Regions from separate parts of the Dactylosporangium sp. NPDC000244 genome, predicted to be linked through region 1. Evidence: riboswitches for the same ligand, from Rfam matches in the RefSeq annotation. Region 1 holds a riboswitch; each other region holds the start of a gene.
The links. Region 1 has a riboswitch for cyclic di-AMP ahead of ABT369_RS40540 (hypothetical protein). Riboswitches for the same ligand answer to the same signal wherever they lie in the genome.
Positions count from the first base shown of each region.

Region 2: another riboswitch for cyclic di-AMP. It lies ahead of ABT369_RS19715 (coiled-coil domain-containing protein); the one in region 1 lies ahead of ABT369_RS40540 (hypothetical protein).
Region 3: another riboswitch for cyclic di-AMP. It lies ahead of ABT369_RS06175 (hypothetical protein); the one in region 1 lies ahead of ABT369_RS40540 (hypothetical protein).
Region 4: another riboswitch for cyclic di-AMP. It lies ahead of ABT369_RS39810 (NlpC/P60 family protein); the one in region 1 lies ahead of ABT369_RS40540 (hypothetical protein).

Region 1 is NZ_JBEPEH010000035.1:17,628-24,909, forward strand. Features, by position in the region: gene ABT369_RS40535 (hypothetical protein) at 1-478, shown strand, start outside; gene ABT369_RS40540 (hypothetical protein) at 484-1,128, opposite strand; cyclic di-AMP (ydaO/yuaA leader) riboswitch at 1,371-1,510, opposite strand; gene ABT369_RS40545 (diguanylate cyclase domain-containing protein) at 1,585-3,129, opposite strand; gene ABT369_RS40550 (FAD-dependent monooxygenase) at 3,210-4,361, opposite strand; gene ABT369_RS40555 (TetR/AcrR family transcriptional regulator C-terminal domain-containing protein) at 4,429-5,340, shown strand; gene ABT369_RS40560 (aldo/keto reductase) at 5,478-6,305, shown strand; gene ABT369_RS40565 (hypothetical protein) at 6,480-6,803, opposite strand; gene ABT369_RS40570 (NAD(P)/FAD-dependent oxidoreductase) at 6,906-7,282, opposite strand, start outside.
Region 2 is NZ_JBEPEH010000013.1:47,092-54,373, reverse strand. Features, by position in the region: gene ABT369_RS19725 (App1 family protein phosphatidate phosphatase) at 1-939, shown strand, start outside; gene ABT369_RS19720 (exopolyphosphatase) at 936-1,898, opposite strand; gene ABT369_RS19715 (coiled-coil domain-containing protein) at 1,971-2,993, opposite strand; cyclic di-AMP (ydaO/yuaA leader) riboswitch at 3,003-3,153, opposite strand; gene ABT369_RS19710 (glycoside hydrolase family 19 protein) at 3,402-4,517, shown strand; gene ABT369_RS19705 (trypco2 family protein) at 5,280-5,621, shown strand; gene ABT369_RS19700 (trypsin-like peptidase domain-containing protein) at 5,629-7,282, shown strand, end outside.
Region 3 is NZ_JBEPEH010000003.1:296,142-303,423, reverse strand. Features, by position in the region: gene htpX (zinc metalloprotease HtpX) at 1-116, shown strand, start outside; gene pspAB (PspA-associated protein PspAB) at 113-682, shown strand; gene ABT369_RS06190 (MIP/aquaporin family protein) at 756-1,574, shown strand; gene glpK (glycerol kinase GlpK) at 1,567-3,045, shown strand; gene ABT369_RS06180 (glycerol-3-phosphate dehydrogenase/oxidase) at 3,066-4,763, shown strand; cyclic di-AMP (ydaO/yuaA leader) riboswitch at 4,935-5,078, shown strand; gene ABT369_RS06175 (hypothetical protein) at 5,361-6,173, shown strand; gene ABT369_RS06170 (hemerythrin domain-containing protein) at 6,247-6,801, shown strand; gene ABT369_RS06165 (DUF2243 domain-containing protein) at 6,886-7,282, shown strand, end outside.
Region 4 is NZ_JBEPEH010000033.1:136,580-143,861, reverse strand. Features, by position in the region: gene ABT369_RS39825 (sigma-70 family RNA polymerase sigma factor) at 1-826, shown strand, start outside; gene ABT369_RS39820 (Rv0361 family membrane protein) at 1,189-1,602, opposite strand; gene ABT369_RS39815 (methyltransferase domain-containing protein) at 1,900-2,679, opposite strand; gene ABT369_RS39810 (NlpC/P60 family protein) at 2,740-3,660, opposite strand; cyclic di-AMP (ydaO/yuaA leader) riboswitch at 3,701-3,862, opposite strand; gene ABT369_RS39805 (ABC transporter ATP-binding protein) at 4,163-4,897, shown strand; gene ABT369_RS39800 (ABC transporter ATP-binding protein) at 4,980-5,747, shown strand; gene ABT369_RS39795 (AMP-dependent synthetase/ligase) at 5,833-7,282, shown strand, end outside.

The DNA.
Region 1 (7,282 bases):
GGCCACGAAGGCGGACGAGCCGGCGATGCTCCTCGAACCCGCGGACTCCCTCGGCGGGCGTCCGGCGCAGTGGTACAGCGAACAGGCCCACCCCCAGCGCAGCGGGCTGCTGTGGCAGTGGGCGCCGGACGCGTACGCCAGCGTGGAGGGGATCACGCCCGGCTCGGCGGCGCAGGACCGGGCCGTGTGGCGCCACGTCGCCGAACAGCTCGTCACGAACGCGCGCCGGCCGGTGCCCGTGCCGGGATACGTCACGGACACGCCGGCCGGCATGGCGCTGATCGGCATGGACCGGGTCTTCGACCGCACCCGGCAGCGGTGGGCCACGGTGCTGGTCCTCAACCGCTACGCGTACGTGCCGCCGCCCGAGGGCCGGCCCCGGCCCGGCATCGAGGTCACGTTGACGCCGGGCGGAACCGCCGGCACGGTACACCTGGCCGACCACGAGGACGAGTGGACCATCGATCCCGTTCGCTGAGCGGCTCAGGCGATCGCGGCGACGACCTCCGCGGCCCGGCCGGCGTGCTTCTGGTACGCCCCCGGGTACGCGGAGCGCTGCACCGCCTGGGCCGCGGCCGTGACGCTCATGCTCTGCCAGCCCGACACCCGGGCGAGCGCCGAGTAGAACAGCGCGGCCGAGTGCGCCGGGTTCATGAGCTCGGGCACGCTGCCCCAGCCCTGGCTCGCGCGCTGCTGGAACAGCCCGACCGAGTCGTGGTCGGTCGAGACGGCGTCGTGCGGCAGCTTCATCGAGGACGGGACGGCCGGGCTGGCGACGTTGTAGAGGTCGCTCTCCTGCATCGCGGTGGCGACCGCCACGACGAGCCCCTTCTCGGGCACGCCCTGGGCGCGGCCCTGCCGGACGATCGCGGCCGCGTTGTTCATCTGGGTCTGGTTCAGCCCGGCGACCGGCCGCGGCAGGGCGGGCGGGGGCGGGGGGACGGGGGCGGGCGCGTCGGAGAGTGCGGCCTGCCCGTCGAGCGAGGACAGCACGAGCGAGGTGTCCTCGGTGTACAGCGGCGCGGGTGCGGCGGGCGCGGCGACCGGCGGGCGTGGCGCGCCGGCGGAGGCGGAGTGGCCGGCCGAGCCGGACGCGAGCAGGGTGGCGGACAGGACGACGGCGGACACGGCCACGGGCTTGACGGCCAGCAGTGATCGGCGGTGGCGCGGCTGGAATTGGCGCGGTAAAGGTTTCAGCAAGATCATTCCTCAGACGGATGCGGGCGCACGCCATCGGCACGATCCCGTGGTGCGAAAGGGATCGCGCGGCGGCGAGGCGAACGGTCAGCGGGTGGACACGGGCCAGGTCAGGTCCTGGCGATCACCCGTCCGAGGGAAAGACGACACAGGGCGTCGACGAGCACGAGAAGTTCTCCTTCCGGTGCCGCCTACCGGGTTAGCTGACGGGTTCGGACGGGAGGATTCGCCCTACCGTGACTCGGTCACGGATACACCCCAAGGACTGCGATGGGTCCCCGGCTCGCGACACCGAAGTGAGCGTCGCGACTCGACGGCGCCTGCCCGGTGGCCCCGCATTTTCGGGGCGCGTCGCCCGTGGCAGACCACCCGACAGTAACGGGGACTTCAGGACTCGGCCAGCCACAGCAACGGGATCCCACCCGGCGCACCGGAACGCTCACCGTGCGCTGTCACACGATCGGTCATCCCGCGCCCGTGCCGAGCGCCCTTGACCTGGTACATCGCCCGATCCGCCAGGCGCAGGGCGGCCCCGGCATCGAGCACCGTGTCATCGATCACGGCCGCCCCGACGCTGACCCGCACCCGCAGCACGTGCCCGTCGTGCACCACCGGCGCCGAGACGGCCCGCTCGACCCGGTCGACGAGCGCGGCCAGGCCGGCCGCGTCGGTGCCGGGCAGGTCGGTGGCGAGCACCACGAACTCGTCGCCGCCGAGGCGGGCCACGGTGTCGCCGGGCCGGACGAGCGCGCACAGCCGCTGGGCCACGGCGACGAGCACCGCGTCCCCGGCGTCGTGACCGAGCGTGTCGTTGACCGTCTTGAAGTCGTCGAGGTCGCAGAAGAGCAGCGCCCCGACACCGTGCCCGGACCGGGCCCGGCGGACCGCGGCGGCGAGCGGCGCGGCCAGCGCGTCGCGGTTGGCCAGGCCCGTGAGCGGGTCCCGGGACGCCCGGCGTACCAGGTCGGCCTCGGCCGCCTTGCGCTCGGTGATGTCCTGGACCTGCAGGATGCCGAAGGCGGGCGGACCGGCCACGATGGACAGCGTCGTGGCGACCCAGATCACCGTGCCGTCGCCGCGCACGCAGCGGATCTCGTAGTCGCGCACCTGGGTGCCCTTGCCCGTGGTCGCGACGGCGAAGGCGAGCCGGGCCAGGTCGAGGTCGTCCGGGTGCATGAGGTCGGCGATGCGCAGCTCGAGCAGCTCCGCCTCGGTGCGGCCGAGCAGCTCGCACAGGGCGGGGTTGACGCGGGTCATCCGGGCCTGGGTGGCGCCGTCGAGGCCGAGCATGCACATGCCCGTACCAGCGCCCGTGAAGGCCAGCCGGAAGGCCTCCTCACTGGCGGCGAGGTGACGGCGCTCCCGCTGCAGGGCCTCGACCAGATTGGCGTTGTTGATCGCGATGCCGGCCTGCGCGGCGAGCATCTCCAGCAGCTCGCGCTGCGGCGGCCCGGGCCGTCGGCCGTCGGTGGGCAGGTCGACGCCGAGGATGCCGACCAGCTCGCCGTCGGGCGCCCGCAGCGGGGCGAACAGGGCGTCGAGCGGGTGCCAGCGCTCCTCCTCGGGCACGTCCTCGAAGCCGGGCGCGGCGTCGGGCACCCAGGAGTGGATGTGATCGCTGTGCCGCTCGTGCGGGAGGTACCGCAGCTGCCCCCACGCCTCCGTGCGCCCGAGGTACTCGTCGAGCTCCGCCGCCGGGTACCGCGTCCCGAGCAGCGTCGCGCGCGCCTCCTCCGAGCCGGCCAGCGCGATCGCCTCGTACTCGCCCTCCGGGTGCAGGTAGTTGACCACGGCGACGGCGAACCCGGTCCCGTCGACGACGGCGTCCACGATGAGCTGCAGGGTCTCGGCCAGCGTGGTGCCGGTGTTGATGCGGCCCGTGATGCGGTACACCGAGCGGATCGCGTCCATCGCCGCGTCTCGATCACGCATCGCTCGCCTACCCGCATCCGGCCGACCTTGCATCCTTACATCGACGCATCAAACCGGATCTGAAGTAAACCCTTTCGGCGTCACGAGATTGCCGCGGGCAGTCGCAGAGCCCCCGCGGCGCGCCGGGCCTCGCGGGTCATCGCGGCGATCATCAGGCCTTTGCCCGGCAGGTACGGCAGCATGCGGATGCTCAGGTTCTGCAGCTTCACGGCCAGCTCGGACTTCGGCGCGAAGCCGCGGGCCGGGGCGAGCGCGGCCTTGTGGTTGGCGTCGACGAAGCCGCGCATCTGACGGTCATATGCGGGCAGATCGTGCAGATTCGCCGCGAGCACGTACGCCCCCACGAGCGCCATGCCGGTGCCCTGGCCCGTCAGCGAGGAGGGCGCGTAGCCGGCGTCGCCCACCAGCGCGACCCGACCGGCCGTCCAGCCGGGCATCCTGACCTGGGCGTTCGGGGCCACGTACAGGTCCGGAGCGGCCCGCATCAGCTCGAGCAGCCGCGGCACGACCCAGCCCGAGCCCTGAAACGCGGTCTCGATGGCGCTCAGGCGCTCGGCGCGGTCGCGGGAGGGCATCGGGCCGCCGTACAGCAGCGTCACCTTCACCGTTTCCGAGCCCTTGTCGGTCTTGACGCTGACGACGCGGCCCGGCATCGAGTGCACCAGCTGCCAGCGCTCGATGCCCAGCTCGTTCGGGGCCGTGAAGACCGCACTGCTGCTGCCGAGGTGGTGCAGGTACTGCCGCGACGGCCCGAACACGAGCTCCCGGACGCGCGAGTGGATGCCGTCCGCCCCGATGATGTAGTCGAACCGCCGGGGCGGGGCGTGACGGAACGTGACCCGATCCCCGGCGATCTCCTCGATCGTGTCGCCGAAGATCCACTCGACGCCCGCGGGGACCTCGGCGTGCAGCAGCCGGGTGAGATCGCCCTTCATGATCTCGATGTCGGCGGGGTCGAGCACCCCGAAACCGAGCGGCAGCGTGGCGATGCGTTTGCCGGCGGCGTCGACGAAGCTCGTGCCTTCGGTGTCGGTACCGTGCGCACGGGCCTTCGCCGCCACTCCCATGCGCTCGGCGACCTCGAGCGCGACGCCGCGGATGTCGATCGCGTACCCGCCCGTGCGGATCGCCGGCGCCCGCTCGACCACCGTCACCGCGCACCCCCGCCGGGCCAGCAGCGCGGCGGCGGCATTGCCGGCGACGCTCGCGCCGGAGATCAGAACCCGTGTCATGCGTACACCGTACGAACACCGCCACGGGGCGCTCAACGACGCGTGCACGGCGGTAGGGTGTGCACTAGTGCCCCCCTACCTGAGGATCGTCGCCCGGATTCGGGCCGCCATCGCCGCGGGCGACCTGCGTCCAGGCGACCGCGTGCCCTCGACGCGCGAGCTGATGCGGACGTACGGGGTGGCCATGGCGACCGCGACCAAGGCGCTGACCGCGCTGCGGCAGGAGGGCCTGGTCGAGCCGCAGCCGGGCATCGGCACCGTGGTGGCGCGCCGCCCTCGCTCCCCCGCGGCGGGTCCGGCGGCGGACTCCGACCGCCTCGTCTCGACCGCGATCCGGCTGGCCGACACCGACGGGCTGGCCGCGCTGTCGATGCGGCGGCTGGCGGCCGCGCTCGGGATACCGACGATGACGCTGTACCGGCACGTCACGAACAAGGAGGAGCTGCTGCTGCTCATGACGGACGCGGCCTTCGGCGAGGCGCCGCTGCCGGACTCCGCCGGTCGGGCCGCGGGCTGGCGGGCTCACTTGACGATCTCGGCGCGGTTGCAGTGGGGGGTGTACCGCCGCCATCCGTGGGTCGCGGAGGTCATGTCGTTCACGCGTCCCCCGATGGCCATGCGGGCGATGGCGCACACGGAGTGGTGCCTGGCCGCGCTGGAACGGGCGGGCCTGGCGCTGCCGGTGGCCATGCACGCCACGATGATGCTGGCCAACCACGTTCGCGGTACCGCGGTGAACCTGGAGTGGGAGGCGAACGCGGAACAGGACACGGGCGTGGACAACGTGGAGTGGTTCACGGCCCAGGAGGCACGCTTCGCCCAAATCACCGCAACGGGCGCGTTTCCGGCTTTTTCCCGACTTGCCGCCCTCGGCCCGGATGCGGTGGACTACGAGCTGGATGCGCTGTTCGAGTTCGGCTTGGCACGCTTGCTGGACGGCCTGTCGGCGCTGGTGGACGCCTTGCCCCACCGCCCGTGAGGCGCTTCGCGCGCCGCTCGGCGCGACCGGCTTCGCTCGGCGCGACCCGCTTCGCGCGCCGCCCGGCGCAACCGGCTTCGCTCGGCGCGACCCGCTTCGCGCGCCGCCCGGCGCGACCGCGTGCGTAGGGTTGAATCATGAAGATCCCGACCGTAACCCTGAACTCCGGCCACGAGATGCCGGTCGTCGGCTACGGCACCTACCCCCTCCAGGGCCGCCCAGCCACCGAAGCCATCCTCGCCGCCATAGCGTCGGGCTACCGCCTGCTCGACACCGCCGCGTCCTACGGCAACGAGGACGCCGTCGGCGCCGCCGTGCGTGAATCCGGCCTCGGCCGGGCCGACCTCTTCATCACCACCAAGCTCCGCGGCGCCGACCAGGGCCGCGGCTCCACCCGCGCCGCGCTCGAAGCCTCGCTCGAGCGCCTCGGCCTGGACCACGTAGACCTGTACCTCATCCACTGGCCCCTGCCGGCCGTCGGCCGCTACGTGGACTCGTACGCCGAGATGGCCGAGCTGCACCGCGAGGGCCTCATCCGCTCGCTCGGCGTCTCCAACTTCCTCCCCGAGCACATCGACGCCGTGGTCGCCGCGACCGGCATCGTCCCCGCCGTCGATCAGCTCCAGGTCTCTCCGTCGCACGCGCGGGCCGAGATCGTCAGCACCGTGCAGGGCAAGGGCACCGTGGTGCAGGCGTGGAGCCCGCTCGAGCGCAACACCGGCGTGCTCGAAGACTCCGGGATCGTGGCTGTGGCCGATCGGCTTGGCGTCACCCCCGCTCAGGTCGTGCTGCGCTGGCTGCTCCAGCGCCAGGTCACCGTCGTCCCGCACTCGTCGGACCCCTCGCGGCAGCGCGCGAATGCCGACCTGTTCGGGTTCGAGCTCTCCGCGGCCGACCTGGCCGTCGTCGACTCCGTTGCCCAGATGCCCGTCAAACAGGACCCGGCTACCTGGGAAGAGTTCTAGTCGTCGGCGGGCGTTGTTCCGATTTCCCCACCAGCGTACCCAGCGCCACCTAACCGATCATGATCATGCGCCGTCGAAAGAGCCGCTGGTCATGGTAGTTGCAGGGCCCGACCGGACACTGCCCCGCACACTCACGGTAGCCGCGCTGCGGCCCCCGGTGATTACGCTCTGAGCCTACCGGCACACCACCAGCAGCGGCCCCACACCGCAGCAGCCGACGCCGACCGTGATCAATACCGCTGCCAGCGCTCGGGCGCCCCTGGTCTCCGAGCGGCGCGCGGACGGCAGCGCCTGCTCGACGATGACGGCGGCCAGCCAGACGGTGCAGAGCAGCGGCAGGTAGAGGTCCCAGCGATCGTCCCGGAACGCGCTGGCGTTGCCGTTGCCGCCCCAGTTCGGGCACTGCCGCTGGTCGGTGATCGGGTTGAGGTACAGCACGAGCACAGCCAGCACGGCGAACCCGATGAGGCAGGCCCACAGACCTCGCAGTCGCTCCACCCCGCGAACCCTAACGACGCCATGTGCGGAACCCGTGCGCCGCCGGTGAAGATCGCCGGCCGGCCCGCCAGCCATCGTGCGAGAGCGGGCAGGCGCGGAGCCTCAGTCGAGCAGCTGATCCAGCGGAACGTCGGGGTCGGCGAGCTTGGCCAGGTCGACCGCGGTGCCCTTGTAGCCGGCCCGGACCAGCGCCTGGATCGGGTCGGTCACGTCCCAGACGTTCGCGTTCATGCCCGCCAGCACGCGCCCGTCCTTGACCCAGAAGGCGATGAACTCCGGCGCCTTCCCGTCGCGGATGGCCGGGTCGCCGCGGAACACCACGGTGTCGTACTCCCCCGGCACCGCGAAGCCGCTGTACTCCATCCCGAGGTCGTACTGGTCCGAGAAGAAGTACGGCACCCGGTCGTACACGACCTCCTCCGTACCCAGCAGGGCCTTCCCCGCCGCCTTGCCGCCGTTCAGCGCGTTCGCCCAGTGCT
Region 2 (7,282 bases), on a different contig from region 1:
GCATACACCGGCTACGGCTCGGCCGCGACCGACACCCGGCCGGGCTGGGTGCGGGTCCTCGGCCGGGTGCTGCTGGCCCGCATCGACCCGAAGCCCGGCAAGCGGCTGAAGAAGCTGCGCGGCTGGCGCTCGTTCACCGCCGTGTCGGTCAGCAACGCGCTCGTGCGCATCGAGGTCGGCGGGCGCACCAGCGAGGTGCGCTGCGACCGGGGCGGGTTCGTCGACTTCGTGGTCGAGGCCGACCTGGCCCCCGGGTGGGGCACGGTGACGCTGCAGTGTGAGGACAGCGCCCCCGTCGAGGCGCCGATCCGGATCATCGACCCCGTCGCCACCCGCTTCGGGATCGTCTCCGACGTGGACGACACGGTCATGATCACCACGCTGCCGCGGCCGCTGCTGGCCGCGTGGAACACCTTCGTGCTCGATGAGCACGCCCGGGCATCGGTACCGGGGATGGCGGTGCTGTACGAGCGGCTGGTCAATGCCAACCCGGGCGCGCCGGTCTTCTACCTGTCCACCGGTGCCTGGAACGTGGCGGCGACCCTCACGCGGTTCCTGTCCCGGCACCTCTACCCGGCCGGGCCGCTGCTGCTCACCGACTGGGGACCCCAGCCGGACCGGTTCTTCCGCAGCGGCCAGGCGCACAAGCAGGCCACGCTGTCGCGGCTCGCCCAGGAGTTCCCCGACATCCAGTGGCTGCTCGTCGGCGACGACGGCCAGCATGACCCGGAGATCTACGCCGAGTTCGCCGCGGAGCACCCGGACAGCATCGCCGCGGTCGCGATCCGGCACCTCTCGCCCACGCAGGCGGTGCTGGCCGGCGCGTTCCCGGGCGTGGCCGGCAGCCCGCGGCGCTTCCCGCCCAACGACCGGCGCTGGCTGAGCGCCCCGGACGGTGCCGGCCTGTGGCGCCTGCTGCGGGACACCGAGATCCTCTAGTGCTTTCTCGCCGCCGTTGAGCTCATCGGCGCGCCGACCTTCTCGATCAGGTCGTGCAGCACCTGCTCGGACTGGTCGTGCGGGACCTGGCAGGTGCCCGCGGCGAGGTGGCCGCCGCCGCCGTACCGCAGCATGACCGACCCGATGTCCGTCGGGGACGTGCGGTCCAGGATCGACTTGCCGACCGCGAAGACCGTGTTGAGCTTCTGCTTGCCCCAGATGACGTGGATCGAGACGCGGGCCTCGGGGAAGAGCGCGTACACCATGAAGCGGTTCCCGGCGTAGATCGTCTCCTCGTCGCGCAGGTCGACCACGACCACGTCGCCGTGCATGTGCGACACCCGGCGCAGCTGGTCCACGAAGAGGTCCTGCTGCTCCCGGAACAGCTCGGCCCGCTCGGCCACGTCCGGCAGGGCCAGGATCTCCTCGACGTCCTGGTGGTCGATGCACGCGTCGATGAGCTGCATCATGAGCTGGTAGTTGGAGATCCGGAACTGGCGGAAGCGGCCCAGCCCGGTGCGGCTGTCCATCAGGAAGTTCAGCAGCGTCCAGCCGGTCGGCTGCAGGATCTCGGTGATGTCGTACTGCGCGGAGTCCGCCCGGTCCACAGCGACCATGAGCTCGTCGGAGACGTGCGGGAAGCGCTCGGCGCCGCCGTAGTGGTCGTAGATCACCCGGGCCGCCGACGGGGCATCCGCGTCGATGACGTGGTTGGTCGCCTGCCCATGCTGGAGTTTGGCGGCGCGCAAGGTCTCGGAGTGATGGTGGTCGAAGACCAGGTGGGCGCCGGGGGCGTACGGCAGGTTGGTGAGGATGTCCGTCGGCCCGACCTCCACCGCGCCGTCCTGCACGTCCTTCGGGTGCACGAACGTGATGTCGCCGATGAGGTCGAGGTGCCGCAGCAGGACCGCGCAGACCAGTCCGTCGAAGTCGCTGCGGGTCACGAGACGGTACTTCACTGCTATTCCCCCTGCGACGGAAACGGCCGGTCGACGGTTGCCCCATCGGCCGGCCGGTCGCGCGTCTGAGGATTACAGGATCGACAGGTGCACGTGATTCGTGTGGTCACTGGAGGGATCGCCGGCGACGCCGCTGTAATGGTGCCAGCCCACGGCCGGGGTCCAGATCTCCTTGAACCAGATGACGTACATGACGCCGAGCTGGTTCGCGTTCTTCACAAAGTACGCGGCCAGCGTGCTGCCGTAGACGAAGTCGTCACCGGAGGCCACGCCACCGAATCCGCTCTTCGTCTGGACCGAGAAGTCGCAGGCCCGGCCCTTGGGGTGCTCGTACGGCCCGCTCGGGCGGAAGCACGCGACGAACCGCTTGAAGCCGTCCTTCTGCGCCTCCTGCATCGCGTGGAGCATGCGCGGGGTGATGCAGCCGGTGGTCGTGGGGTCCTTGACGCTGCACGACTCCTTCGGCAGGCCGCCGCTGGACGTGCGCGGCACCGGGTCGGCGCTCGGCAGGTTGGCGGTGACGAAGCCCTTGCTCGGCCCGCCGGCCAGCTTCAGGGCGGTCTCCGCGTCCTTCTTCTTCTGCTCCATCGTCTGCACCTGCTGCTGCTGCGCGGCGACCTCGTCCTCGAGCGCCTTCTTCTGCGCGGCCTGGCTCTCCTTGAGCCCCTTGAGCTCGTGCAGCAGGTTGTCGTTGTGGTGGGCGATCTGGTTGATGGTGTCGGCCCGCTCGGCGAAGCTGTCAGGGGTGCCGGCGTCCATCAGCGCGGCGAACGTCGTCAGCGGGCCGGTGCGGTAGGCCGCGACGGCGATGGCGGCCACCTGCTCCTGGACCGTGGCCAGCTGGGCCTCGGTCGCCTGCAGCTGCGCGGTGAGCTCGCCCTGCCGCTTGACGGAGGCGTCGAACTTCTCCTTCGCCTCGGACCACGCGCGGGTGCTGTCCTCGAGCACGGACCCGAGGGTCGGGTTCGCGCTGGCCCCCTCGTCGCCGGTGTCGCCGCCGGGCTCGGCCGCGGCGGGCGTGGCGGCGAGCCCCCCGACTACCAGAGCCGCCAGCAGCGCGACGATCATGCGCCGGTAGGGATGTCGCGATGACATCTGGTTCGTTGTTCCTTCCGTCGGCCGCCGACCGAGTTAGCTGACGGGTTCGGGACGGAACGATCCCTACCGCCCCTCCGATCGGAGGAAGGGCGGACTCACCCCAACGTAACGGTGGGTCCCCGGCTCGCCACGTGCGGCGATTGGGCGGCAGCCCCGCCCGGCGCCGGGGGCGGCGCCTGCTGGACGTGACCGTGGGTCACTGTACCCAGGGCGCTTCTTTTGCGCACCGCACCGTTTGTGCGGAGATCTTTATGACCAGCGATAAGTGACGCAGATCACTCGCGGTGGCCGGGCCTCAAGGCAACCGTAAATATTCTTCATAAAAAGATGACGTTCGCTCCTCCGAGCCGAAGTGCCTGGTCATATGGGCTGGTCAATCGGCTGGTTCAGAAGGAGTGATCAACGGTGTCGAGAGTGCGCCTGCTGGCGATGCTCGCCGCGGTGACCATCGCGGGCGGGGTGGTCGCGGTGTTCAACATGCTGCCCGCCTCGGCCGCGTCGTGCAGCCCCGCGTGGCAGTCCTCGGCGGTCTACACCGGAGGCGCGACGGTCTCCCGCAACGGCCACAACTACCTCGCCAAGTGGTGGACGCAGAACGAGGCGCCGCCCGGGACCACCGGGGTGTGGCAGGACCAGGGCTCGTGCGGCGCCGGCGGCGGCACGCCGACGACCAAGCCGCCCCAGACCGGCTCGGCCGGCGGCTGCAGCTTCCCGGCCTGGGTGCAGGGCCGCAACTACGTGACCGGCGACATCGTGAAGTTCACGGACGGCAAGTTCTACATCGCCGAGCACGACAACCCCGGCTACAGCCCCGTGATCAGCACCTGGTTCTGGGACCCGTACACCTGCTCGGGCACCGGCGGCGGTGGCGGCGGCACGACTCCGCCTCCCTCCAACGGCTCCTTCGTGGTCAGCGAGGCCCAGTTCAACCAGATGTTCCCGGGCCGGAACTCCTTCTACACCTACTCGGGCCTGGTGGCGGCGCTGTCGGCGTACCCCGGCTTCGCGAAGACCGGCTCGGACGCCGTGCGCAAGCAGGAGGCGGCCGCGTTCCTGGCCAACGTGAACCACGAGACCGGCGGCCTGGTGTACGTCGTGGAGCAGAACACCGCGAACTACTCGCACTACTGCGACACGAGCCAGTCCTACGGCTGCCCGGCCGGCCAGTCGGCGTACTACGGCCGCGGCCCGATCCAGCTGTCGTGGAACTTCAACTACAAGGCCGCGGGCGACGCGCTCGGCATCGACCTGCTGCACAACCCGAACCTCGTGCAGACCGATTCCGCCGTCGCCTGGAAGACCGCCCTCTGGTACTGGAACACCCAGAGCGGCCCCGGCACCATGACCCCGCACAACGCGATGGTCAACGGAGCCGGCTTCGGCGAGACGATCCGGAGCATCAACGGCAGCCTGGAGTGCGGCGGCCGCAACCCGGCGCAGGTCCAGAGCCGCGTGGCGGCGTACCAGCGCTTCGTGTCGATCCTGGGCGTGGGAACCGGGGCCGGCTCGCTGTCCTGCTGATCTTTCTCCCTCCGAACCCGGCGGCGGCCCTCCCATGGGGTGTGGGAGGCCGCCGCCGGGCGTTTTCGCGCCCGGGCGCGCCGCTCGGGAAACGCGCGCGAAGTCGAGGGGGCGGGCAGGGTACCCTGTTGGGCGCGGGCTGCTAGCTCAATGGCAGAGCTGCGGACTTTTAATCGTCGGGAATCACGGCTTCGCGCCGAATCCTACTGCGATTACCTGCACAAACCGGTGGCTTGACTATCCACTGTGGACTCGAATTGCTCCTAGGTTGCTCGGCTGTTCGAGTGGCTATTCGTCGCTCCCATCGCGTGCATCATCGGTATTTCAGGAGCCTTCCGTACCGACCGATGCGCCGGTGAGTCTCGCGGGCTGGATTGGCTGTGGCGCCTGACAGCAGCGAGACCTTCCGGGCGCACGGAAAGCGCTCAATGGCGTGCGCCCGGTATGAATTCAGTCTTCGGCACGCGTGGGGCGCTCTCGAACCAGCTGTAGCGTGAGCTCGGTGCGGGAACACACGCCGAGATCGGTGTCGCTGAGATCGCGATGGATGCTGGGCCGATCCGCAGCGCGGGCGGCGCGTCGATGGCGAGCTCGAAGGGGCCGCGGCGTAGGTTCTGCGTGGCGGCAGGCTCGGCGACGATGACCTGTGCGGTCTTGTCTGTTCGTAGCCTGCGCTTCCAGTCGGATCCCGTGCGGCATACACGCCGCCAGCCTGTGATTGGGTCGTACGAACGGCTGCTGCCGTCCGAGCGTGGACAAGGTATGAAGGTCGATGTGGATTCTGCCGAGGAGTTGGCCCAAAGTGGCCTGATGCGCGGTGACCTGCTGCTGGCTGACGCGTTGGAGAGCTTGCGGGAGCAGCTCAAGGAGGCGATCGACCGTGCGCAGGGTGACGACCTGTCCTTCACCTGCGAGAGTGTCGAGCTACAGCTGCAGGTGGTCGTCACCAACACCCGCAAGGGCGAGGCTAAGGCCGGCCTGTGGAGCGTCATCACCGTTGGCGGCGGCATGGATCACGCGACTAGCGCGACGCATGTCGTCAAGCTCGTTCTAAAGCCAGAGCTCAGCGATAGTGGTAACAAGCTCAAGTTGAGCGACGACTGAACGGCGTATGGTCCACGACGTCCACTCCCGTGTGGTCGAGGTCCTGCGCACTGGCACCAGCACGGGGCGCGGCTCCGGCTACGCCGTGACCGTTGACCTCGTTCTGACCGCAGCACACGTCGTCGCCGACGACACCGACGTGTGTGTCGTCGCCGGCAACGAGGAGCTGTCGGCCACCGTCGTCTGGCGCGACAAGATCCTCGACGCGGCGCTGGTGCGGGTGCCCGCCCAGCCCTGGAACGGCATCGGCACATGCTGGGCCACACTCTCCGGCGCGCGCAGAGTGGGATGCACCGCCATCGGCTATCCCAGGGTGCAGAAGACCAGCGACGGCATGCGCGTCGAGGAGCACATTGAAGGGTTCATCATGCCCGCCACCGGGCGCCGGATCGGTCGGTATGCGGTCAACGTGACCAGCGCATTACCTCACGAGCGAACCCGAGCCGACTCGCCTTGGGCGGGCATGTCCGGTGCCGCTGTGCTCACCGACGACGGTAGCCAGATCCTTGGCGTGCTCACCGACGACCCGACCGGGTTCCAGTCGTCGCGTCTCGAAGCTGTCCCGGTCGCGGCTCTGCTCAATATCCCCAGCTTCGCCGAGCTAATTGGCGCCGATCCTACTGCCTTGGTTACGCTGCCTGAACATTTCGATAGGCAGCCAGCGCCGCTATCTGCAGGCACCTCGCCGGCACAGCTGAAAAGTCATGCTATCCAGCGATCGGGATGGCTGATGCGTGGCGCTGCTGGTGCTGACACGCGTCAGCACTTTGCGTTTCGTGCTCGCGGTCAGCGTAGTCGCGTTTTGAGCGCGGACCTTTTCCGCGGTCGCGCCGCGGCGGTGGCGGCTGTCACCGGTTGGTTGACCGCTGCCCAGCCGCCCGGGCGCCCTATGGTTGTCACCGGCCTTCCCGGCGTCGGAAAGTCCGCCGTGCTTGGTCGCGCTGTGCTGGCGCTCGAGGCGGAAGACCGTTGGTGTGGCGTCGCTGTGCATGCCCACGCGGCTGCTGCCGCCGACGTCGTGTCCGCGATCGCCGCGGCCATAGGCATCGCCGACACAGCGGACGTCGACCTCTTAATTGATGCCTTGGACCATGACGACGATGTCCCGCCGTTCATGTTGGCCGTTGATGCGCTTGACGAGGCTAATACCCTCACTGACCAAAACTTGATCATCGAGCTTCTGAATGATTTGGCTCGGCTGCCAAATGTGCGTGTGGCAGTTGCGACGCGGCGAATGGCCGTCGATGACCGCTTTGGGGTTGGTCGCCTACCCGCTGCTCTTGGTGTCACAAGCTTGGACAGCCCGAACCTGGTTGATCTCGACAGCGACGCATTCTTCGACCCGGACGGGCTCCAGGCATTTGCCAGAGCGGTGCTCACGCAGGAGGGTATGCGTCGTCCGGCTCCAGGCGATGCGGCGTGGACGGCTTACCGAGCGCATCCTGCGCTCGCGGACCGTGTCGCTGCTGCCGTGGCACACGCAGCCGACCGCAACTATCTGGTTGCAGCATTAACCGCTACACATTTATCTAGTCAGGATGCAATCGTTGATCCCGCTGCTCCCGGATTCCGTGAGGACGCTATTCCGACCACCGTGGAGGAGGCGGTTAGTAAGTACCTTGACCATGAGGCAATCGAGCGACGAGCTCGCATTCGGGGGT
Region 3 (7,282 bases), on a different contig from region 1:
TCGGGGCCCGGCCGAGCCTGGCGACCCTGCTCTCCACGCATCCGACCCTGCAGCGGCGCCTGGACCAGCTGGCCGAGATCTCGACCGAACTCGAGAGGGCGGCACCGGAGGCATGAGATTCCTCGACGCGCTGCTGGGGCGCACCAGACCGGTCCAGCCCGACCTCGACGCCCTGTTCGCGGTGCCGGCCGCGGCCACCACCCTGCAGGCGGCCCTCGACCTCGAGCCGACCGGTGTCGGCGCCGTCTGCTTCAAGACGGCCGAGGGCCCGGCCGCCGCCCGGGCCGAGTCCGAGGCCCTGTCGCTGCTCACCGCCGACCAGGCCGCGCGGGTGGCCACCAGCCGAGACGAGTACGGCTACACCTGGATCGCCGGCCGGCGCGACCGCGACGACCTGGCCGGCCTGGTCACCGACCTGCACGCGGTGAACAGCACCCTCGCCGACGCCGGCTACGGCCCCAGCCTGCTGTGCACCGTCACCGGCTTCACCGGCGCCGACGGCCGCCGGCTCGGCCTGGTCTACCTGTTCAAGCGCGGCACCTTCTACCCGTTCGCGCCCTCCGGGGCGCAGTCCCGCGACAACGCCCTGGAGCTCCAGGTCCGCGCGCAGCTCGGCGGCGAGCTTCCGGTCGAGTCGGACCTGAGCCGCTGGTTCCCGATCTGGACGACCCCGGCGCTGTAGGCCCCCGGTGCGGGGTTCGGCACACCGGTGTCGGCGTGGTGTAGGCCCGGTGCAGCGGGGTAGTCCGCGGCGCATGGCTGCGGTGCGCTGGTTGCGCGAGAGCGGGCTGGCCGGGGAGCTGGCGGCGGAGTTCGCCGGGACGATGGTCCTCATCCTCTTCGGATGCGGCGCCGTCGCGCAGGTCATCGCCGGCGGGCTGGGCGGACACGACAGCATCGCGTGGTCGTGGGGCCTCGGCGTGACGTTCGGGGTGTACGTCGCCGGGCGTCTCAGCGGCGGGCACCTCAACCCCGCCGTGAGCGTGGCGTACGCGGTGTTCGGCGGCTTCGAGTGGCGCAAGGTGCTGCCCTACTCCGCGGCCCAGACCCTCGGCGCGTTCGCCGGTGCCCTGTTGGTGCGCTGGAACTACGGGTCGATCCTGCACGCCGCCGACCCGCGGCACACCATCAAGACGCAGATCGTGTTCTCGACCCTGCCGGGCAACGGCACCCTGCCGGTCGACGTGCGCAACGCGTTCCTCGACCAGATCATCGGCACGGCGATCCTGCTGTTTCTCATCATGGCCGTGACCGACGCCCGCAACAACGCGCCGCGGGCCAACCTGGCGCCGCTGCTCGTGGGGCTCATCGTCGTGGTGATCGGCATGGCCTGGGGCTCGGCCGCCGGATACGCCATCAACCCGGCGCGCGACTTCGGGCCGCGGGTCGCGTCGTTCCTCACCGGCTACGGCGGCGCGTTCGAGGACCAGACCGGTTATCCGTACTTCTGGGTGCCGATCGTCGCCCCGATCGCCGGCGGGATCCTCGGTGCCTGGGCGTACCGGCTCGCCATCGGGCGCTACCTGCCGGTCCGGCGGCGCGAGCCGGGAAGGGTGGACATCAGCAGTGGCTGACTACATCGGGGCGATCGACCAGGGCACCACGAGCACCCGGGCGATGGTGTTCGACCACGACGGCGCGGTCGTGGCCCAGCACCAGGTCGAGCACCGCCAGATCCTGCCGCGGGCCGGCTGGGTGGAGCACGACCCGGACGAGATCCGGCGCAACGCGCTCCTCGTCGCGGGCAAGGCCTTCCAGGGGTACCGCATCCGCGCTCTCGGCCTCACCAACCAGCGCGAGACCACGGTGGTGTGGGACCGGCGTACCGGCACGCCGCTGGGCAACGCGATCGTCTGGCAGGACACCCGCACGGACAGCATCGCCGAGGCCCTCGACCGCGACGGGCGCGGCGAGCTCGTCCGGCGCAAGAGCGGCCTGCGCCCGGCCACGTACTTCTCCGGCGGCAAGCTGCAGTGGATCCTCGAGCACGTCGACGGCGCCCGGGCGGCGGCCGAACGCGGCGACGCGCTCTTCGGCACCATGGACACCTGGCTGCTGTGGAACCTCACCGGCGGCCGGGTCCACGCGACCGACGTGACCAACGCCAGCCGCACCATGCTGATGGACCTGGAGACGCTGGACTGGGACGACGAGCTGCTGGCCTGCTTCGGGGTGCCGCGCGCGATGCTGCCGCGCATCCACCCGTCGTGCGACCCCGCCGTCTTCGGCCGCACGGCGGACGGGATCCCGCTCACCGCGGCGCTCGGCGACCAGCACGCGGCCGTCGTCGGGCAGGTCTGCTTCGCGCCCGGCGAGGCCAAGAACACGTACGGCACCGGCAACTTCCTGCTGCTCAACACCGGCACCGAACCGGTGCGCTCGCGGCATGGGCTGCTCACCACGGTCGCGTACCAGTTCGGCTCCGAACCGCCGGTCTACGCGCTCGAGGGCTCGATCGCCGTCACCGGCGCGGCCGTGCAGTGGCTGCGCGACCGGCTGCACATCATCGGCACCGCGGCCGAGAGCGAGACCCTCGCGGCCCGGGTGGCCGACAACGGCGGCATGTACTTCGTGCCCGCCTTCTCCGGCCTCTTCGCGCCCTACTGGCGGGCCGACGCGCGCGGCGCGATCGTCGGGCTGTCGCAGTACGACACCGACGCCCATCTCGCCCGCGCCACCCTGGAGGCGATCTGCTACCAGTCCCGCGACGTCGTCGAGGCGATGCAGCAGGACTCCGGGGTGGCCCTCGACGTGCTCAAGGTCGACGGCGGCGTCACCGCCAACGACCTGTGCATGCAGCTGCAGGCCGACATCCTCGGCGTGCCGGTGAGCCGACCCGTGGTCGCCGAGACCACCGCGCTGGGCGCCGCCTACGCCGCCGGGCTCGCGTCCGGCTTCTGGAGCGACACGCAGGAGCTGCGGGCCCACTGGCAGGAATCGCACCGCTGGGAGCCCACCTGGTCGCCGCAGCAGCGGGCCGAGGGCTACCGGCACTGGCACGACGCCGTCCGGCGGACCATGGACTGGATCGAGATCGGGGCCTGAGCGTGTACGACACCGGCACCATGTCACCGACCGCCCGGGACGAGGCCGTCGCGGCCCTGACCGGCACCGAGCTCGACGTCGTCGTCATCGGCGGCGGCGTGGTCGGGGCCGGCTGCGCCCTCGACGCCGTCACCCGCGGCCTGACCACCGGGCTGCTGGAGATGCGCGACTTCGCCAGCGGCACCTCGAGCCGGTCGAGCAAGCTCGTCCACGGCGGCCTTCGCTACCTGGAGATGCTCGACTTCCGGCTGGTGCGCGAGGCTTTGCGCGAGCGCGGCCTGCTGCTGCGGCGCCTGGCCCCGCACCTGGTCAGGCCGGTCCCGTTCCTCTACCCGCTCACCCACCACGTGTGGGAGCGGGGCTACGTCGGCGCGGGCGTCACGCTGTACGACACCATGGCCGGGCGCGAACGAGGCGCCCTTCCGCGCCACCGCCAGCTGAGCCGCCGCGCCGCGCTGCGGGCCTGCCCCGCGCTGCGCCCGGAGAGCTTCGTCGGCGCCGTGCAGTACTGGGACGCGCAGGTCGACGACGCCCGGCACACCCTGTTCGTGGCCCGCACCGCCGCCGCCTACGGCGCGCACGTGCTGTCCCGCGCGCAGGTCATCGGCTTCCTGCGCGAGGGCGGCCGGATCACCGGCGTGCGGGTGCGCGACCTGGAGCACGACCGCGAGTTCGAGGTGCGCGCGCGGCAGGTCGTCAACGCGACCGGGGCCTGGACCGACGACACCCAGGCGATGATCGGCGAGCGCGGCCAGTTCCACGTCCGCGCCTCCAAGGGCATCCACCTGGTCGTGCCCCGCGACCGGATCCGCTCCTCCACCGGGATGATCCTGCGCACCGCGACGAGCGTGCTGTTCGTCATCCCGTGGGGCCGGCACTGGATCGTCGGCACCACCGACACCGACTGGACCCTGGACAAGGCGCATCCGGCCGCGACCCGCACCGACATCGACTACCTGCTGAGCGAGATCAACCAGGTCCTCGCCACGCCGCTGCGCCACGACGACGTCGAGGGCGTCTACGCCGGCCTGCGCCCGCTGCTGGCCGGGGAGTCGGAGCCCACCTCCAAGCTGTCCCGCGAGCACCTTGTCGTCACGCCGGTGCCCGGGCTCGTCGCGGTCGCGGGCGGCAAGTACACCACGTACCGCGTGATGGCCGCCGATGCCGTGGACGCCGCGGTACACGGGCTGGACAGGGCGGTACCCCCATCGTGCACCGACCAGACCCCGCTCGTCGGCGCGGACGGCTTCGCGGCCCTGTGGAACCAGCGCGCCGCGCTCGCGACCGGCAGCGGCCTGCACGTCGCCCGGATCGAGCACCTCCTCGGCCGCTACGGTAGCCTCGTCCGCGAGGTGCTGGAGCTGCTCGCCGCCGACCCGCACCTGGCGCGGCCGGTGCCCGGCGCCGACGACTACCTGATGGCGGAGGTGCGCTACGCCGTGCTGGCCGAGGGCGCCCGGCACGTCGAGGACGTGCTCACCCGCCGCACGCGCATCTCGATCGAGACGTTCGACCGGGGCATGACGGCGGTTCGCCCCGTGGCCATGCTGATGGCCGACGCGCTCGGCTGGACCGCCGAGCAGGTCGATCGCGAGGTGGACAGCTACCGGCTGCGCGTGGAGGCGGAGCGGGCCTCCCAGACCCAGCCCGACGACCGCACGGCCGAGCGGATCCGCCGCGAGGCCCCCGACGTGGTGCCGGTGGTGCAGGCCGTCTGACGCATACATCGATCAACTTCCCTTCGATCGGCGCCGTTTCCTGAGCAAAGTCGCAGGTGGCCGGGGTGCACGCCGCATCTCGGCACTTCCGATCGAGGGGTTCACCTGCGCTTGAGAAGCCGCTATGGTCATGAGGCTCGCCGCGAGTGATCGTCACCGTTCCGGTGACGGCGCGGCGGCCCGCCGAGTCGTACTCGAACGAGCCGGGGACCCAAGCATCACTGGGGTGAATCCGCGTGGCCACGCGCCGCGCGGTAGGGCGATCCTCCCGCCCGAATCCGTCAGCTAACCCGGTAGGCGGCACCGGAAGGAGCAGTACATGCACGCCCTCTCGCGGAGCCATACCTCGGCCCATCGCCCAGCGGACCCGCCGGCGCGCCCGGATCGCCACATCGGCTGACCCTCCGGCCCCGGACCCCGCCCCCACCGCAACGCCCCGACCGCCACTGTCCCGAGTGGACGGTCGATTGCGCATTCCCTTGCTCCGCACCGGACCCCCCGGCCCGGAGTCGAACCCTGTCGAGGTTTCCGTGCAGCACCCGAACAAACCCAACCATCCCGACAATCTGAACCGTTCGCTCCGGACGAGGTGCGCCCGTGCCGGCCGATGAGACCACCGGGCGGCACCGGCGGCAGGAACCGTCCGGCCGGCGCCTCCCGGTCCGCCGGGGCATCGCCCTGTACTCCGCGGCCGCCGTCGTAGCGTTCGCCGTCATCGGCGCGCTGCTGTTGTTCAACTCACACGGCCCAAGCGCGCTGGCCGTGGCGCAGAACGAGTCGGCGACCCAGCGCGCCGACGACCGGGCGGCCGACGCCGAGAACCGCGCATCCCGCGGCGAGGCACGCACCGGCGACACGCCCAGCCGGCAACCGTCGGCGGCGGCCAGCGCCCCGGCGAAGCCGTCGACGGCGGGCACCACGGCACAGCCGCCGAGCACGGCCACCGCCGCGCCGACGACCGCCGCGCCGACGCCGGCGGTCATCGCCGCGGTCGGCGAGCTGACCCAGGCCGAGATGAACAACGCCGTGACGATCATCCGCACCGGACAGCAGATGGGCCTGCCCAGCCGCGCGTTCGTCGTGGCCATCTCCACCGCGCTGCAGGAGAGCCACCTGCACAACCTCGCCAACTCCAACGTTCCCGAGTCGCTCAACCTGCCCAACGAGGGCGTGGGCAGCGACCACGACTCCGTCGGGCTGTTCCAGCAGCGGCCGAACTGGGGCACCGTCACGGAGCTGATGAACCCGGCGGAGTCCGCGCGCCGCTTCTACAACGCGCTCGTGGACGTCTCCGGCTGGCAGCAGATGGCGATCACCGTGGCGGCGCAGACGGTCCAGGTGTCGGCGTTCCCGGACGCCTACGCCCAGTGGCAGTCGCTCGCCGAGCAGATCGTCACCGCCGTGCCGTGATCCACCCACGTCCCGGGGTTGTTAGGCGGCCGGGGCGGCGGGTAGTCGGCTGCGGAGACGAAGGAGGTGGCGCGTGACCCAGACTCAGCACCGGGACGTCGTCGACGTCCTGATGAACCAGCACGTCGAGATCAAGGCGCTGTTCAACCGGGTCGCCAGCGCGCAGGGCGACCAGAAGCGGACGCTGTTCTTCGACCTGGTCCGGCTGCTCGCCGTGCACGAGAGCGCTGAGGAGCAGATCGTGCACCCGGAGGCCCGCCGGGCGCTGGGTGACCGCGGCGACCAGGTCGTCGACGCCCGGCTCCGCGAGGAGTCCGAGGCCAAGCAGGTCCTGTCGGAACTGTACGACCTGGGCGTCGACCACCCGGGGTTCGACGAGCGGCTCGGCGCGTTCGCGGCCGACGTCAGCGAGCACGCCGCCAGCGAGGAAGTCGAGGAGTTCGAGCAGCTGCGGCGCACCGTCGAGCCGGACAAGCTGCAACGGATGGCCTCGGTGTTCGAGGCCGCCGAGAAGGTCGCGCCGACCCGGCCGCACCCGGCCGCGGGTGAGTCGGCGGCGGTGAACCTGCTCGCCGGTCCCCCGATCGCCGTCTTCGACAAGATCCGGGACGCTCTGCGCAGGACCTGACCCGCGAAGGCCCGCACCGGCGCGACCGGTGCGGGCCCGGAGGCGGTTGTGTCAGGTGCCGGGCGGTGGGTAGTTCGCGTCGCCATGACGGGTACGCAGACGGACGCCACCCGGGCGGATCGCGGCATCGTGCTACCCGGCGTCGTGCTCGGCGCCGGCCTCGGCGGGTTCGTCGACGGCATTCTGCTGCACCAGCTGCTGCAGTGGCACCACATGCTCAGCAGCACCACCAGGTATCCGGCCGACACGCTCGCGGGCCTGCGGGTGAACACACTGTGGGACGGCCTGTTCCACACCTGCACCTGGCTGGCCGTGCTGATCGGCCTCGCCCTGCTGTACTCCCGGATCGCGGCCGGACGCGCGCGGGTGTGGGGTTCGCGCACCCTGTGGGGCTGGATGCTGGTCGGGTGGGGCGGCTTCAACCTCGTCGAGGGCACGGTCGACCATCAGATCCTGGGCATCCACCACGTCCACGGCGGCC
Region 4 (7,282 bases), on a different contig from region 1:
GCTGTCCAAGGCGGTCGAGGCTGGGCTCTACGCCGAGCACCTGCTCGACAGCGACGAGATTCCCGACGGCGTGACCGCGGAGGAGCTGCACCGCCTCGTGGCCGACGGCGAGCGGGCGAAGGACCGGTTCATCCGAGCCAACCTACGCCTGGTGGTGTCGATCGCGCGGCGTTACGTGCGGTCCGGCATGCCGATGCTCGACCTGATCCAGGAGGGCAACACCGGCCTGGTCCGCGCCGTCGAGAAGTTCGACTACGTGCGTGGATACAAGTTCTCGACATATGCGACGTGGTGGATCCGCCAGGCGATCAGCCGGGCGATCGCGCAGCAGGAGCGCACGGTCCGGCTCCCGGTGCACCTCGTCGAGGACGTCAACCGCATGCGCAACGTCGCGCGGCAGCTCACCCGTGAGCTCGGCAACGACCCGGAGCCGGAGCAACTGGCGACCGCGCTCGGCGTGCCGGTCGAGCGGGTGCACGAGCTCATGCGCTGGTCGCAGGACACCGTGTCGCTCGACACCCCCGTGGGTGACGACGGCGACACCAACCTCGGCGACCTGGTCGCGGACTCCGACGCCCCGTCGCCGGAGGACGTGGTCCTGGCCGCGCTGGAGCGCCAGCGGATCGAGGGCCTGCTCAACCACCTGGACGACCGTTCGGCCGGCATCATGCGGGCCCGCTACGGCCTCGAGGACGGGCGCGAGCACTCGTTGACCGAGGTGGCGACGCGGTTCTCGCTCTCCCGCGAGCGCATTCGCCAGCTGGAGATTCAGGCGCTCGGCCGGCTGCGTGAGCTGGCCCGGGCGGAGGGCCTGCAGGCCGCCTAGCAAGCAGCTACATCCCCCAAGACGAGCAAGGCCCCGGGTCGGAGCGGACCCGGGGCTTTTTCGCGCCGTGAGACCGAGTCAGTGGCGCGGGAAGGCGCGGGAATCGGTCCGCGGCGAACGGTAACGGCTGCGCGAACGGCGGTGGCGGCGCGGACCAGGCAGCGGAGCAGTCCGGCGGGCCGTCGAATTTGGCGGCGGCGGCGCCAAGCGGTGAGCGGTCAGCTGCGGCGGCGGCGCGAACGGGTCAGCGGTGAGCGGCGGCGGCGGACCGAGCAGGTGAGTAGTCGCGGCGGCGGACATGGCTCAGGGCCGCGGAGCCGGGCAGGTCCGCGGCCCGTATGACAGCCATGAGGCGAGTGGCCCTAGAAGGGGTTGCCGCAGACCTTCCAGGAGCCACTCTCCTTGATCAGGTCGAAGCTGTGGCTGGACTTGCCGGCGTTCTGGTAGGTCAGGCTGGCGTCGATCTGGGCCGTCTCGTGGCCGTTGTTGTTGCTGTAGGAGCCGCCCCAGCTGATGTCGTGGGCGGTGATGGGGTCCTTCTTGACGTACGCCTCGAAGGTCTCCGGTCCGTAGTTCTGCTGCGCCGAGGAGCACAGCAGGTCGTAGGCGGCCTGGGTCTTGCCGGTCTCGAGCGCGGTCAGGAAGTCCCCGGTCGCGGCCTTGGGTGCTTTGGTGGAGCCGTTGACGACAAAGAAGAGCCCGGCGACGCCGCCTCCGCAGCAGAGCACGAAGAGGCCGATCCCGCCGAAAATAATGATCTTCCAGGTTTTACTCACGCGCCTCAGCGTATGAATCGAGATCAAGTCCTGATGTAAACCATTTGACGCAGGTCATGCCCGATGCGCGACGATTCGCGCGAACGGGAACGGCGTTATGGCGCGGTCGGCACGTACGCGCGGCCGTGGCAGGGGCCGGGGCCATGTCCGATGCGCGACAAGCCACGAGCCGCGAAACGAGGACCGCGGGCCGGGAGACGGGGCCGCGGGCCGGGAGACGGGGCCGCGGGCCGGGAGACGGGGCCGGGAAAACGGGAGCCGCGAGCCGGGAGCCGGGAGCCGGGAGCCGCGAAGGTTTCAGGCCCGCTGTGCGACGACGAAGAGGCGAGGGAACGGCAGGATCGTGCCGAAGGGCTCGCGCGGGTACAACTGCCGCATCTGCTCCTTGACCTCCGCCGTGAACTCCTCGAGGTCGTCCCCGGAGAGGGCGTCGAGGTAGGGCCGCAGGCCGGTGCCCTTGAACCACTCGAAGACCGGGTCGTCGCCGGGCAGCACGTGGTAGTAGGTCGTCTCCCACGCGTCCACGGTGAGGCCGGCCGCGGAAAGGAGCCGCACGTAGTCGGCCGCGCTCAGCACCGGCGACGCCGAGCGCGGACCCGTGGTGCCCGATGCGCCCGCCAGCAGCGGTGCCCAGCGCTCCCGTGCCGCCACCGCGGCCATGCCCGGGTCGAAGGAGAGCGGCACCTGGAAGGCGAGCGTGCCGCCGTCGTCGAGCGCCGCCGCCCACAGCGGCAGCAGCGTCCCGTGGTCGCCGACCCACTGCAGCGAGGCGTTGGCCACGATGACGTCGAGGGAGCCGCGCTGGGGCCGCCACTCGCCCGCGTCGGCGAGCTGGAAGGTCAGCTGGGCGGTCTGGTGCTCCGCGGCCGCCGCGATCATCGCCGGCGAGGAGTCGAGGCCCAGGATCGCCGCGTCCGGCCAGCGGGACGCGAGGGTGGCGGTCATCGTGCCGGGGCCGCAGCCGAGGTCGACGACGGCGACCGCGGACGTGGTGGGGATGCGCGCCACGAGCTCGCGGAAGGGGCGGGCGCGCTCGTCGGCGAAGCGCTCGTACTGCTGCGGGTCCCAGGTCGCCATGCCCCAATGATGAAGGGCCGCCCTTCGGTGAGAAGAGCGGCCCTTCGAACAAGCGACGAACTAGACCTTCGGCCGCCCGTACCCGTAGATGCTGTCGACGCCGATCGGCGCCTCCTTCACCACGTCGCCGGTGTGCGGGGCGTGCACGATGGTGCCGGGCTTGACGTAGATGCCGACGTGGCCGAGCCCGTTGTAGAAGACGAGGTCGCCGGGCAGCAGCTGGGAGCTGCTGATGTGGGCCACCTTGCTCCACTGGCTGGCCGCGTTGTGCGGCAGGCTCACGCCCGCGGCGCCCCACGCGCCCATGGTCAGGCCGGAGCAGTCCCAGCTGTTCGGACCGGCGGCGCCCCACTTGTAGGGCTCGCCGAGCTGGGCGTAGGCGAAGTTGACGACCTTCTGCCGGGTCGCGTCGTCGACGACGGGCGCCTTGGCGTTGGTCGTGCCGGGCGAGCTCACCTTGGTGCTGCCGGCGTTCTTGGCCTTCTTCTGCAGGTCCTCGAGCTTCTTGACGTCGCCCTCGATCTGCTTGCGCTGGTTTTCGAGATCGGCCTTCTGCGTGTTCTGCGCCGCGATCGTCTCGTCCAGCTTGGCCTTGTCGTTCTTGTAGTCCTCGATGCTCTTCTGCTGCTGGTGCGTGATCTGCTGCAGCATCGAGAGCTGGTCCATCAGCGAGCCCGACGTCGTCGCGTTGAGCACGATGTTGAGGTTGCGCATGTTGCCGTTGGTCTTGAACGCGGCGATCGCGATCTCCTGGACGGCGCCGTTGGTCGCCGCCACGCTGTCCTCGAGCGTCTTCGCCTTGCTCTGGGAGTCGGCCAGGTCGATGTTGATTTTGTTCCAGGCCTCGACCGTGGCCTCGAGGTCCTTGTTCGACTTGTCGAGCTGAGCCTCGATGTCGGCGAGCGACGGATCCGCGTGCGCGACCGTCGCGGGTGCGAGCACGGTGAGTGAGACGAACCCGATCAGCAGAGTCCGCAGCACCGACCGGCGGGCACGATGTCCAGTGGACAAGGAAAGACCCTTCTGCACCGACACCGCCTACCGGGTTAGCTGACGGGTTCGGGCGGGAAGAGATAGCGCCCTACCGCAGCATTGCGGATTCACCCCGAAGAACACGGGTCCCCGGTTCGCCGCGCGCGCCCGGGGGCGGGTGCGCGCGATGTCGATTCGGCGGCGCTTGCCCGGCGCCGTCCGGGTTGGACGGCGGACTGCCGAGCAGGCCAGAGCCTAACTTAACGTGATCATCTCGCAGGCGAAAGGCGTGCGTCCCGCTCGATATCTATTACCCCAAAAGTCCGTATTACCGCCGGTTGGCCGCCCGTGCCAGACCGTGACATTGGTGCCGGACGGTTACAGATTCGGGGCTTGATTCCTACGCGGAAGCGGGTTAAATACTCCTAACTTCTTACACCGCCGGTGCAAATAGTTCGGGGGTCCGCACGTGCTACGGGTCCAGAACCTCGAGGTCGTCTACGACGATGTGATGCTGGTGTTGCGGGGCGTGAGCCTCGCCGTCCCGGAGGGCCGGATCGTCGCCCTCCTCGGCGCGAACGGCGCCGGCAAGACCACGCTGCTGCGGGCGCTCTCCGGCCTGCTGGGCGTGCACGACGGGGCCGTGACGCGCGGCTCCGTCACCCTGGGCGACGCTCCCGTCCACCGTCTGCGCCCCGCCGCGGTCGTGCGGCGCGGGATCAGTCAGGTGATGGAGGGCCGGCGCACCTTCGCCGAGCTCACCGTGGAGGAGAACCTGCGGCTGGGCGCCCACACCCGCCGCCGCGGCGCGGCCGAGGCGATGGAGCGCATGTACGGGCTCTTCCCGGTGCTCAAGCAGCGGCGCGCGGCGGTGGCCGGCTACCTCTCCGGCGGTGAGCAGCAGATGCTCGCGATGGGCCGGGCGCTCATGTCCGACCCGAAGTACCTGCTGCTGGACGAGCCGAGCCTGGGCCTGGCCCCGCGCATGGTCGAGCAGGTGCGGGACCTGATCGTGGAGATCAACCGGGCCGGCACCGCCGTGCTGCTGGTCGAGCAGAACGCGACCATGGCGCTCTCCGTCGCCGAGCACGGATACGTGCTGGAGAACGGCAAGGTCGTGCTCGACAAGCCCGCCGCCGAGCTGCTCGCCGACGACGACATCCGCGAGTTCTACCTGGGATCGCACGCCGCCCACTCGTTCCGCGAGGTCAAGCACTACAAGCGCCGGAAGCGGTGGCTGTCGTGAGCGGTCCGGAGCGGAGCGGAGGGGCCGCTCACCATGGGCGCAGCGTTCTCGCGGCGGCACCGGAGCTTGCGGAGGTGACGTCGTGAGTGATGTGCTGACCTTCCAGGACGTGCAGCTGAGCTTCGCGGGCGTCAAGGCGATCAACGGGGTCGACTTCAGCGTCGGCGCCGACGAGCTCTTCGCGGTGATCGGCCCCAACGGCGCCGGCAAGACGTCCATCTTCAACGTGATCTCCGGGGTGTACCGCCCGCAACACGGCCGGGTCCTGCTGGGCGACACCGACATCACCGGCGCGCGCCCCGACCGCGTCGCCCGGCTCGGCGTCGCCCGCACGTTCCAGAACGTCGAGCTGTTCCGCCAGCTCACGGTCGTGGAGAACCTGATGCTCGGCCGGCACCACCACATGCGCTACGGCACCCTCGCCGCCGTCGCCTGGCTCGGCCGCGCCCGCCGCGAGGAGCTGGCCAACCGGGCCCGGGTCGAGGAGATCGTCGACTTCCTCGAGCTCGCGCCGTGGCGCCGGATGCCGGTGGGGCTGCTGCCGTACGGCGTGCAGAAGCGGGTGGAGCTGGGCCGCGCGCTCGCCATGGAGCCGCGGCTGCTGCTGCTCGACGAGCCGGTCGCCGGCATGAATCTCGAGGAGACCGAGGACATGGCGCGGTACATCCTCGACATCCGCGACGAGCTGGGCATCCCGATGATCCTCGTCGAGCACGACATGGGCCTGGTCATGGACCTCGCCGACCGGGTGCTGGTGGTCGACTTCGGCGTCCCGGTCGCGTGCGGCACGCCGAAAGAGGTCCAGCAGCACCCCGACGTCATCCGCGCCTACCTGGGGGAGGCGGCATGACCGGTCCGCAGCGTTGCGGAGGGGCCGGGCATCGGCTAGCGCAGATGGAAGGTCAGGCACCCGGCGAGCGAAGCGAGGAGGGGGCATGACCATCGCCGACCTGGTGCGGGATCGGGCGCGGCGGACGCCGGACGCGGTCGCGCTGCGGGAGAAGCACCGCGGCATCTGGCGCGAGATCACCTGGGGGCAGTACTGGGACACGGCCCAGTCGGTCGCCCACGCGCTGCGCGGGCTGGGCGTGGAGCCGGGCGACCGGGTCGCGATCCTGTCCGAGAACCGGCCCGAGTGGCTCTTCGCCGACGTCGCCACGGTGGCGCTGCGCGCGGCGACCGTCGGGCTCTACCCGACCAGCCCGGCCGGCGACGTCGGCTGGCTGCTGGCCCACTGCGGCGCGAAGGTGCTCATCGCCGAGGACCAGGAGCAGGTGGACAAGGCCCTGGCGGTGCTGGAGGACTGCCCCGGGCTGCTCAAGATCGTGTACCTCGATCCGAAGGGCATCCGCAACCGGTACACCAACGATCGCCTGCTCTTCTGGGGCGACCTGCTCGCCGGCGTCTCCCAGGAAGACCTGGAGCTCGCGGCCGAGCCCGGCGACCTGGCGACGCTCGTCTACACCTCCGGCACGACCGGGCGGCCCAAGGGCGCGATGCTCACCGTGTCCAATGTGGACTTCGCCGTCGGTGTGCTGCGCGGCGAGGGCGGGCTCACCGATCCGCCGCCCGGCCCCCGTGACCTGCTGCTGTCGTATCTGCCGCTGTGTCACGTGGCCGAGCGCGTCTTCACCGTGTGGCTCGGCGCGGCCACGGGCGTGGTCGTGCACTTCGGCGAGTCGATCGCGACCGTGCAGGCGGATCTGCGCGAGGTACAGCCGACGATCCTCTTCGGGGTCCCGCGCATCTGGGAGAAGATGCTCGCCGGCGTCACCACGCGCATCGCCGGAGCGTCGCGGCTCAAGCGCGCCAACGCCCGGCTGTGGCTGCGGGTCGCCGACGGCATCGGGGCCACCCTCGCCGCCAACGGCGGGCGGCACACCCCCGGCAGCCGGCTGCGCTACGCGCTGGGCTGGCTGTGCTGCTACCGCGCGCTGCGGGAGCGGATCGGGCTGCGGCACGTGCGGTACGCGGCCAGCGGCGCCGCCCCGGTCGCGCCCGAGGTGCTGCGGTTCTTCATGGGCATCGGGGTGCCGATGCACGAGGTGTACGGCATGACGGAGAACGCCGCCATCGCCACCGCCAACCGGCCCGGCCGCGTCCGCCTCGGCACCGTCGGCGAGCCCCAGCCCGGGGTCGAGGTCCGCATCGGCGACGGCGGCGAGATCCTGACCCGGCACGCGGGGACCTTCGCCGGCTACTACGCCGACCCGGACGCCACCGCCGCGGCGCTCACCCCCGACGGCTGGCTGCGCACCGGGGACATCGGGGCGCTCGACGGCACGCACCTGCGCATCACCGACCGCGCCAAGGACATCATCATCACCGCGGGCGGCAAGAACATCGCGCCCAGCGAGCTCGAGAATGCGCTCAAGGCCTCCCCGT